DNA from 2 places in the Shewanella sp. SACH genome. Region 2 is predicted to be linked to the other one. Evidence: predicted binding sites of a transcription regulator. Region 2 holds the regulator's gene; the other holds the start of a gene.

What was found. The regulator LexA, encoded in region 2, represses DNA repair genes until DNA is damaged. The targets are predictions, from matches to a motif close to TACTGTATNNNNATACAGTA.
Region 1: the regulator LexA is predicted to act here: its motif matches at 2,302-2,321, upstream of dinG (ATP-dependent DNA helicase DinG).

The regions. Positions count from the first base shown of each region.
Region 1 is NZ_MPDG02000001.1:651,073-655,437, forward strand. Features, by position in the region: gene BM607_RS02675 (TSUP family transporter) at 1-196, opposite strand, end outside; gene dinG (ATP-dependent DNA helicase DinG) at 206-2,278, opposite strand; gene BM607_RS02685 (DNA polymerase II) at 2,399-4,365, shown strand, end outside.
Region 2 is NZ_MPDG02000004.1:102,819-107,183, reverse strand. Features, by position in the region: gene coxB (cytochrome c oxidase subunit II) at 1-313, opposite strand, end outside; gene BM607_RS15995 (SulA-like leucine-rich domain-containing protein) at 716-1,228, opposite strand; gene lexA (transcriptional repressor LexA) at 1,225-1,845, opposite strand; gene plsB (glycerol-3-phosphate 1-O-acyltransferase PlsB) at 2,006-4,365, shown strand, end outside.

The DNA.
Region 1 (4,365 bases), on a different contig from region 2:
TCCAAGCCGCCATTGAAGAGCCAAAACTGGCGGCTAACTTATTGGTACCTAATACGGTGTGCGGTGCTATGCCTAAGGTTAACAGTGCGGGGATCGACAATAGGCCACCGCCGCCAACAACAGCATCGATGAACCCAGCGATAAGACCTATAACTGCCAACAGGGCCCAATGACTGGGCTCGAGTAACAATTCCAAATTTTAATCCTACTCTATGACACGTCTAAAGGGCGGTAAGGCGTCCAGCAAGGACTTGCCATAGCGTTTAGTGACTAACCGCCTATCTAAAATGGTGACTCGGCCATAATCTTGCTCTTTACGCAGTAATCTACCACAACTTTGAATAAGCTTACGTGAAGCATCTGGGATAGTCAGTTGCAAGAAGGGATTGCCGCCTTTGACTTTGACATATTCCGCATGGGCTTGTTCAACGGGCGAGGTTGGCACCGCAAAGGGCAGTTTAGTGACGATCAAGTTCGTCAGATAATCGCCGGGTAAGTCGAGACCTTCAGAGAAACTGCCGGTGCCGAATAATATGCTCGGTTCGCCTTTATCGCACTTAGCTTTATGATTCTCTAACAACTGTTGCCGTGGCGCATTGCCTTGAATAAGCAGCTCAGTGGTGAGTTTACCTTCAAGTAATTCAACCACTTTTTCCATCTGCCAGTAGGAGGCGAATAACACTAAGGTAGCCATTTCTCCTTCAATCAGAGTGACGATTTGCTCCGCAAGTTCAGCCGTATAGGCATCGTCCGTCGGCTCAGTGCGCATTTTGGGTAAATAAAGTGTCGCGTTATTGGGATAATCGAAGGGCGATTGTAAGGCTAAATAACGGCTGCCATCGTTGAGTGATAAACCGACTTGATGCACAAAATGGTCGAAGTTATTGAGTGCGCGCAGCGTGGCACTACATAAAACTACGCCCGCGGCTTTCTGCCATAGCATGGATTCCAGCATAAAGCCGACTTCGATAGGTGAGGCGCTAAACAGATAATCCACTTGTTTACCTGTGATGAGCTCAACCCAGCGCGCCATAGGTGCACCTTTATGTTTATCTTCCTTGGCCATCATCTTCCACAATTTTTGTAGATTCTCGAGCCTTTGCAGCATAAATCCGGTTTCGGCTAATAGTGCTTCGGATTGATGTTTAGGAATGTCGCCATCTTTAATCGCCTCTGCCAACAGCGACAGCATTTTATTAAACTGCTTGAGGGCAAGATTAGAGGTCACAGCAAGGTTTTCGGCCAGAATAAGTAATGAGTCAGGCAGTTTGCCGTGCTCAAAACGCAGACGGTTTTCAGGATTGGCAAAGTGCTTTGTCTGGGTATCGCAGTAGTGAGCCACTTGATTGAGCTGGGCGATAAGATCGCCTAAGTGATCTTGCATCGCCTGCGCGGGAGCAATGATGTTGTTGCTCTTTATTTGGTTTTGTAACTTAGCGCAGGTTTTGCCGATTTTTTCGAGCCAGTCACAGGCGCCCCTCAGCGTGGCCTGCGCACTGGAGAAGTCCCGCGCCACAATGGGTAAGTGATGTGCCTCGTCGATAACATAAAACACGTCTTCTGGATCGGGCAAAATCACGCCGCCACCTAATTCTAAATCGGCGAATAACAGGCTGTGGTTGGCAATGAGCACGTCCCAGGTATCGACATCTTCACGGGCTTTATGGAACGGGCAATTTCTGTGACTGGCGACTTGGCGATGACAGCTGTGTTTGTCGCAGGCGATTTGTTGCCACAGATGGTCGGGCAGCGGCACGGCTAAGGTATCGATTTCACCGTTCCAGCGACCTTCGTTATAGTCTTTTAACAGGCCATGCATCATAGCCACTTGGCTATTGTCAGGCTTAGTTTGCCACATGGCCATTTGTGTACTGTTGTCGTCACCGATGAGCATCGCCAGTTTCGATAGACACACATAACGTTGTCGACCTTTGACTAGGCCAAAGCGGAAATTTAAACCGGATTGCTCAAGGAAGAAGGGCAAGTCTTTATGCAGTAATTGTTCTTGCAGGGCGACGGTCGCGGTGGCGATACAGACTTTTTTCTTGCTCGCTAATGCCAGTGGAATGGTACCGAGAATATAAGACAATGATTTACCGATACCAGTCCCTGCTTCGACCACTATGATGCGTCTATCTTTGTCATAGTCGCCGGCGAGGGTCTTAGAGATTTCCGCCACCATATAGTTTTGTTCGCGGCGCGGCCTAAAATGAGGCAAGGCGGTAGCGATATCCTTATAGATGGTGCGGATCTGGGTTTTTACATTGTCAGGTAACATGCGTCACTACTTTATCGAATTAATGCTGTACATAATAACAGTGATTGCATAGCCTAAGAAACTTTTCTGCCATTTGGCGGCATTTAAATTGAGTAGCTATACGATTTGGGAACCCATGCGATGAAGCCAGAGGCAACAACGGCCGTTAGTGTACAAGGTCGAGTCTTAACACGCCATGCGATTCATCGTCATGGGAGTTTAGTGTTGCAGTATTATCTGGCGACCGCCCAAGGCCCTGTGCTGGTGGAAGTGCAAGGCACCGAACACATTTGTTTTTGTCATCAAACGGATGTGGCGGCTCTACAGTTACAAACGCCGGGTCAAGCATTGCGGTTTGTGCCGTTAGCGCTCAAAAGCTTTAAAGGCGGCGCCGTCAGTGGAGTTTATGCTAAATCGAGCAATAGCTTACGTACCTTACAGCGCATCGCGAAAGATGCCGACATTCCCTTATTTGAAGCGGATATTCGCCCTGAACAGCGTTATTTAATCGAGCGGTTTGTGGCGCTGGATGTGGCATTTTTAGGGCATTTCTCTGCGCCGACTAGCGATAGCCTTGAGGCTAACTCGCTGCCCGTGTTTATCGCCGAGCGGGCTAAGAGTATTGCCCCTTTAACGGCGGTGAATTTACGCTGTATCTCACTGGATTTTGAATGCAGCTTTGAGGGCTTACTCTATTCGGTCGCGCTATATGGTCAAGACAGTGGCCGAGACGTGGGGCAAGGCAGCCTCAAGCAGACTTATGAAAAAGTGATTATGGTGGGCGAAGCTGAATCAAACGCCCCCGAATATATTGAATGGGTGGTCGATGAAGCGGCGCTGATCCATCGATTAATCGCGTGGTTCCATGAGTTTGATCCTGACTTTATTATTGGTTGGTCAGTGGTGAGTTTCGATCTTGCGCTATTGTCACGCCGTGCATTATTACATCGTATTCCGCTCACCATTGGCCGCGGTGGTGCTAAGCTCGATTGGAAAGTTGACAATAAGTTTCGCCCAGAAACCTTAGTCTTATCTGGTCGTGTGGTACTCGATGGTATCGATTGGCTTAAAGCCGCTTTTTATCACTTTGAGCGTTTTTCGTTGGAATTTGTGTCGCGGCAACTATTAGGTGAAGGCAAGGCCATTCATAACGTCGATAATCGCGTTGAAGAAATTGACCAGCTGTTTAAGACCGATAAACAAGCCTTAGCCCATTACAATCTTACCGATAGCCGCCTAGTGTGGGATATTTTTACTCACACTCAATTGTGGGATTTTGCCCTCGCGCGTGCCGAACTGACAGGTTTAGAACTGGGGCGGGTAGGGGCTTCGGTGGCGGCGTTTAATCATTTGTATTTACCACATTTACATCGCGCGGGTTATGTCGCTCCAGCAGAGCCTGTGAGTCAGGGCATTGAAAGTCCTGGCGGCTACGTGATGGATTCTGTGCCGGGTCTTTATAAACACATCTTAGTGTTCGATTTTAAAAGTCTGTATCCCTCCATTATTCGCACCTTTTTGATCGATCCTAAGGGATTGATTGAAGGTTTGCAGTTGCCTGAGTCTGACTGTGTTACGGGGTTTCTCGGTGGCCGTTTTAGTCGGCAACAGCCTATTTTACCTAAGCTAATTCAAACCTTATCTGAGCAGCGCGAAAAGGCTAAGCGTGAGCACAATGCGCCGTTATCTCAAGCGATAAAAATTATCATGAACTCGCTGTATGGGGTTTTAGGCTCTCAAGGCTGCGTGTTCCATGATGCCAAGTTGGCAAGTTCGATCACAATGCGCGGCCATCAAATCATGAAACAAACCCGCGCATGGATAGAAGAGATGGGCTATCAAGTGATTTACGGCGATACGGATTCGACCTTTGTGTGGCTTGGCAGCGAGCCTGATCTCTCAGACATTAACGCCTTAGGTAAATCATTAGCACAGGATATCAATGCTAAGTGGCAGGCTAAGATCTGTGTTGAACACCAAGTTGAGAGTTTTCTCGAGTTACAGTTTGAGCGGCATTACGAGCAGTTCTTTATGCCAACCTTAAGAGGTTCATTAGAAGGCAGTAAAAAACGTTATGTTGGCGCGTGGCGCAATGCGAGCGATGAACT
Region 2 (4,365 bases):
TTTTTGTCGCAGGAATCGCCATTAAGATCAAAATGATAAATGGCAGAATCGTCCAAGCGATTTCAACTTTAGTGCTTTCGTGAAAGTGGGACGCGACAGCGCCTTTGGATTTTCTGTGGTTGATCATGGCGTAAATCATCACGCCAAAGACCACAAGGCCAATGGCGCAGCAGATATACAAGATGGTCATGTGCAAGTGATAAACCTTGCCACTGATCTCGGTTACGCCAGGGGTCATGTTGAACCGCATGTCCGCGGCGGCCAACGGTGGTGCGAATAACACCACGAGTAAACAATACAACAATTGCTTCACAAGACTTCTCCTCTGCCAATTGCGAATAGCAACTACAAAGAAGAGCAACACAGTAAGTCTCAACTCTATGCAAACTCTTCAGTTCCCAAAAAAGCTTTTTTGACTTCAACGTGCGTTGGCGGCTGTTACTTTTAATTAAGTATTATTACTGCTGGTATTAGCCACGCTGGCACATACGACTGAAATAAATCTGTTCTCTATTTTTAGTGGCATTTTGAACGCGATAACGGCTCGATTTATTTGCCACGGGCGGCGATATATCATCGCCGACTAAACCAACCATACTTGCTGTTTAAATATTGATCAAGATCACTTATTTATCTAATTGTCTGAAAAATTGCCAAAAAAAAGCCTCACATTCATAGGCGAGGCGGCTTTCAAGGTAAAAAATTAAATGAATATTTAATGCACAGCGCTAAAAAAAGATTGTTGGCCGAAGAGGCTACCTTGCTCAATGCGTACGTCGCCATGTAAGTGACTGTTTACGTCTTCTAGCACTATGCCCATGGCGCGGGCACTTTTAGCGACAATTTGTAGGCGACGATTATCGCGTGCATCCAATGATTGGGTCCAAGTAATAACCGCACTGGACGTACCACTTGTTAAGGCTTTTTCCATCGCCCACAGGGTTTCGACTTCATCTTTAGCGTGCACCAGCAAGACTCTATCCATACGCACGCCAGCGTTGGCGAGCATTTGTTTGTAGCCAATACTCGGTGGGTTGATGAGCACTAACCAACGGCCCTGTTGGCTTAACTGGGCGAGTTGCGCGCTCAGATGAATTAATTCTTGGCGACCTTGAGTCTTCGTTGGCATGCAGGCGATAGGTGCATGGTGCCAGTCATAGTCAGCATCACGGACTTCATCGAGCCACAAGCCCGGATGGCGGGGTGCATTGCCAAGTAGTTTGTTCATAGCCAATCTCCATTACGGATCACACCGACGGCGAGTCCTTCAATTGTTAAACTTTGATAGCCTAAATCCACTTTAATCGGGGAATAGTCTTCATTTTCGGCGTGTAGATAGACCACATTACCTTTTTTTTCGAAACGTTTAACAGTGACATCGTCGTCGACTCTAGCGACAACCACTTGACCATTTCTAGCTTGTTGTATTTTATGAACTGCCAGCAAATCTCCTTCGAGAATGCCGATATTCTTCATGCTGTCGCCTTTAACCCGCAGTAAAAAATCGGCGGCGGGATGGAACATGCTTGGGTCGACTTGGTAGTACTGTTCAACATGTTCTTGGGCGAGAATAGGTTCGCCAGCGGCTACTTGACCGATAAGCGGTAAACCTGTTTCAGTTACTTCTTCGACTTCCGCAGTCAGACGAATGCCCCGCGATGTGCCTGGCATGATCTCAATGCAGCCCTTTTTCGCCAACGCTTTAAGATGCTCTTCAGCCGCATTGGCGCTCTTAAAACCTAAACGGGTCGCGATTTCTGCCCGAGTGGGTGGCATGCCAGTATCGGCAATATTTCGTTTAATTAGCTCTAAAATTTCAGCTTGGCGTGGCGTCAAAGGTCTCATGGTGTTTCCTGTTTTTCTATACAGTCACTGTTAGTATATACAGTATTATTTGCAGCGCAAGTATTAACCACTTTTTAGCTATGTTGGAGAGAATTAGCGAATATTACCCATAGTCTGGTATTCTACCGGGCTAGTAAACGTACTTAATTGCATAAGAATAATGCCTAAACACGACTCTCTTTGGTTGAAATCATTACGCTGGATCCAAAAACACTTAGTGCACACTATTGTTGTGCCTCAGGATCCCTTTGCCGATCTGAATCTGGATGCCTCCAGACCCCTTGCTTATGTGATGAAAACGGAATCGCTGAGTGACATCGCTGCCCTGAGCGAAATTACGGCTAAGTTAGGACTGCCGAGCCCCTATGAGCCTTTAGTGGCAAATGGTGTGATTGCGCCTCGGGTTGTCTGCCTTCAAGGGCGTAAGCCGCTGTTTGGTGAGCGTGCCGGTAACGAGCCTTTCCTCGAATGCTTTATGCGTTTATTGGCCGTGCATAAGGAACGCCCTGAATTAGACATTCAACTGGTGCCCGTGAGCCTGTATTGGGGCCGCACGCCAGGAAAAGAAGATGACACTATGAAGGCGGCTGTGTTTGAGCGGGAAAACCCGACTTGGCTGCGCAAGTGCTTGATGATTTTGTTCTTAGGTCGACATAACTTCGTACAGTTTTCAAATGCCGTATCTCTGCGATACATGGCCGACGAACACGGCACTGACATGGGGATCGCCCATAAGTTAGCGCGGGTCGCGCGGGTGCATTTCCGTCGTCAACGTAAGGTGATGACTGGACCTGTGTTGCCAAATCGCCAAGCACTGTTTCATTCGCTGCTCAAATCCGAGTCGTTGCGTAAAGCGATTCAAGAAGAAGCGGCCAACAAAAAGATTTCTGAGACCCAAGCGCGCGAGACGGCTATTGAGTACCTTGATGAAATCGCAGCAGATTACTCAGATAGTTTAGTGCGTATTGCCGAGCGTTTCCTAACTTGGTTGTGGAACAAGCTTTACAGCGGGATCAACATCAAAGGCGCCGAGCAAGTTCGCCAGTTGCACCATGATGGCCACGAGATTGTCTATGTGCCTTGCCATCGCAGCCACATGGATTACCTGCTGTTATCGTATATTTTGTATTATCAAGGCATGGTTCCGCCGCACATTGCTGCTGGTATTAACCTCAATTTCTGGCCCGCTGGACCTATGTTCCGTCGCGGTGGTGCCTTCTTTATCCGCCGTAGTTTTAATGGCAATAAACTGTACACCGCAGTATTCCGTGAATATTTAGACCAACTGTTTGCTAAAGGTTATTCGGTGGAATACTTCTCCGAAGGCGGCCGCTCACGTACCGGTCGTCTATTGGCGCCAAAAACCGGCATGATTGCTATGACGATGAACAGTGTGCTGCGCGGTATCGAGCGTCCGGTAACATTGGTGCCTGTGTATTTAGGCTATGACCATGTGATGGAAGTGGCGACGTACCATAAAGAGTTAAGTGGTAAGAAAAAGAAAAAAGAATCTGTGTGGCAGGTGTTTGGTGCGATTCGCAAACTTGGTAATTTCGGCCAAGGTTATGTGAACTTTGGCGAGCCGATTACCCTGCAAAACTTCTTAAATGAGCGCGCGCCAAACTGGCGTACTGAGTTGGCCGATGATCCTGAGCAAAAACCAAGCTGGTTAACGCCAGCGGTAAACGTGCTGGCGAATCGAGTGATGACAAATATTAACGATGCTGCAGCGGCGAGTTCGGTGACCTTGACGAGTTTAGTGTTGCTGGCGACAGATCAAAATGCCTTAGAACGCAGTCTGTTGGAGCGTCAGCTTGATCTGTATCTGACCCTACTCAAAAAAGTGCCTTACACTACTTATACTTCGGTTGCCGAAGGTGATGGTAAGCATTTAGTGCAGCAAGGTTTAGAGCTGAACAAGTTTGTTGTTTGTGCCGATCCTTTAGGTGAAATCGTGTCTATCGAGGCGAGTCAGGCTGTGTCCATGACTTACTATCGTAACAATATCATCCACTTATTTATTGTACCGTCATTAATTGCGAGTTGTTTAACGCATAATGAGCAGATCCCGCGTCAGCAAGTGGTGTCAATCGTTGCCGATTTTTATCCACTGCTGAAAGCCGAACTCTTCATGGGCATTAAGGATGTACCTGCCTATGTCAATCAAGTGCTGGATTTCTTCATTGAACAAGGGTTAGTGGTTGAGACTGATACCTTAACCGTCGTGCCTGAGCACACTAGCCAACTATTATTGTTAGCCAGTTCAGTAAGCGAGACTCTGCAACGCTATGCCATTATTTTCAATCTGTTAGCGAACAGGCCTAAGATGGAGCGCTCAGAACTTGAGTCTGAGAGTCATCTACTCGCCCAGCGTTTAGGCGCTTTGCATGGCATTACCGCGCCTGAGTTCTACGATAAGAAACTTTACGGCACCTTGAGCGTTAAGCTCAAAGAATTGGGATATCTGGCGGATAACCAAGATAAGTCCAATATCAATCGCATACGAGATCAAGCCAATAG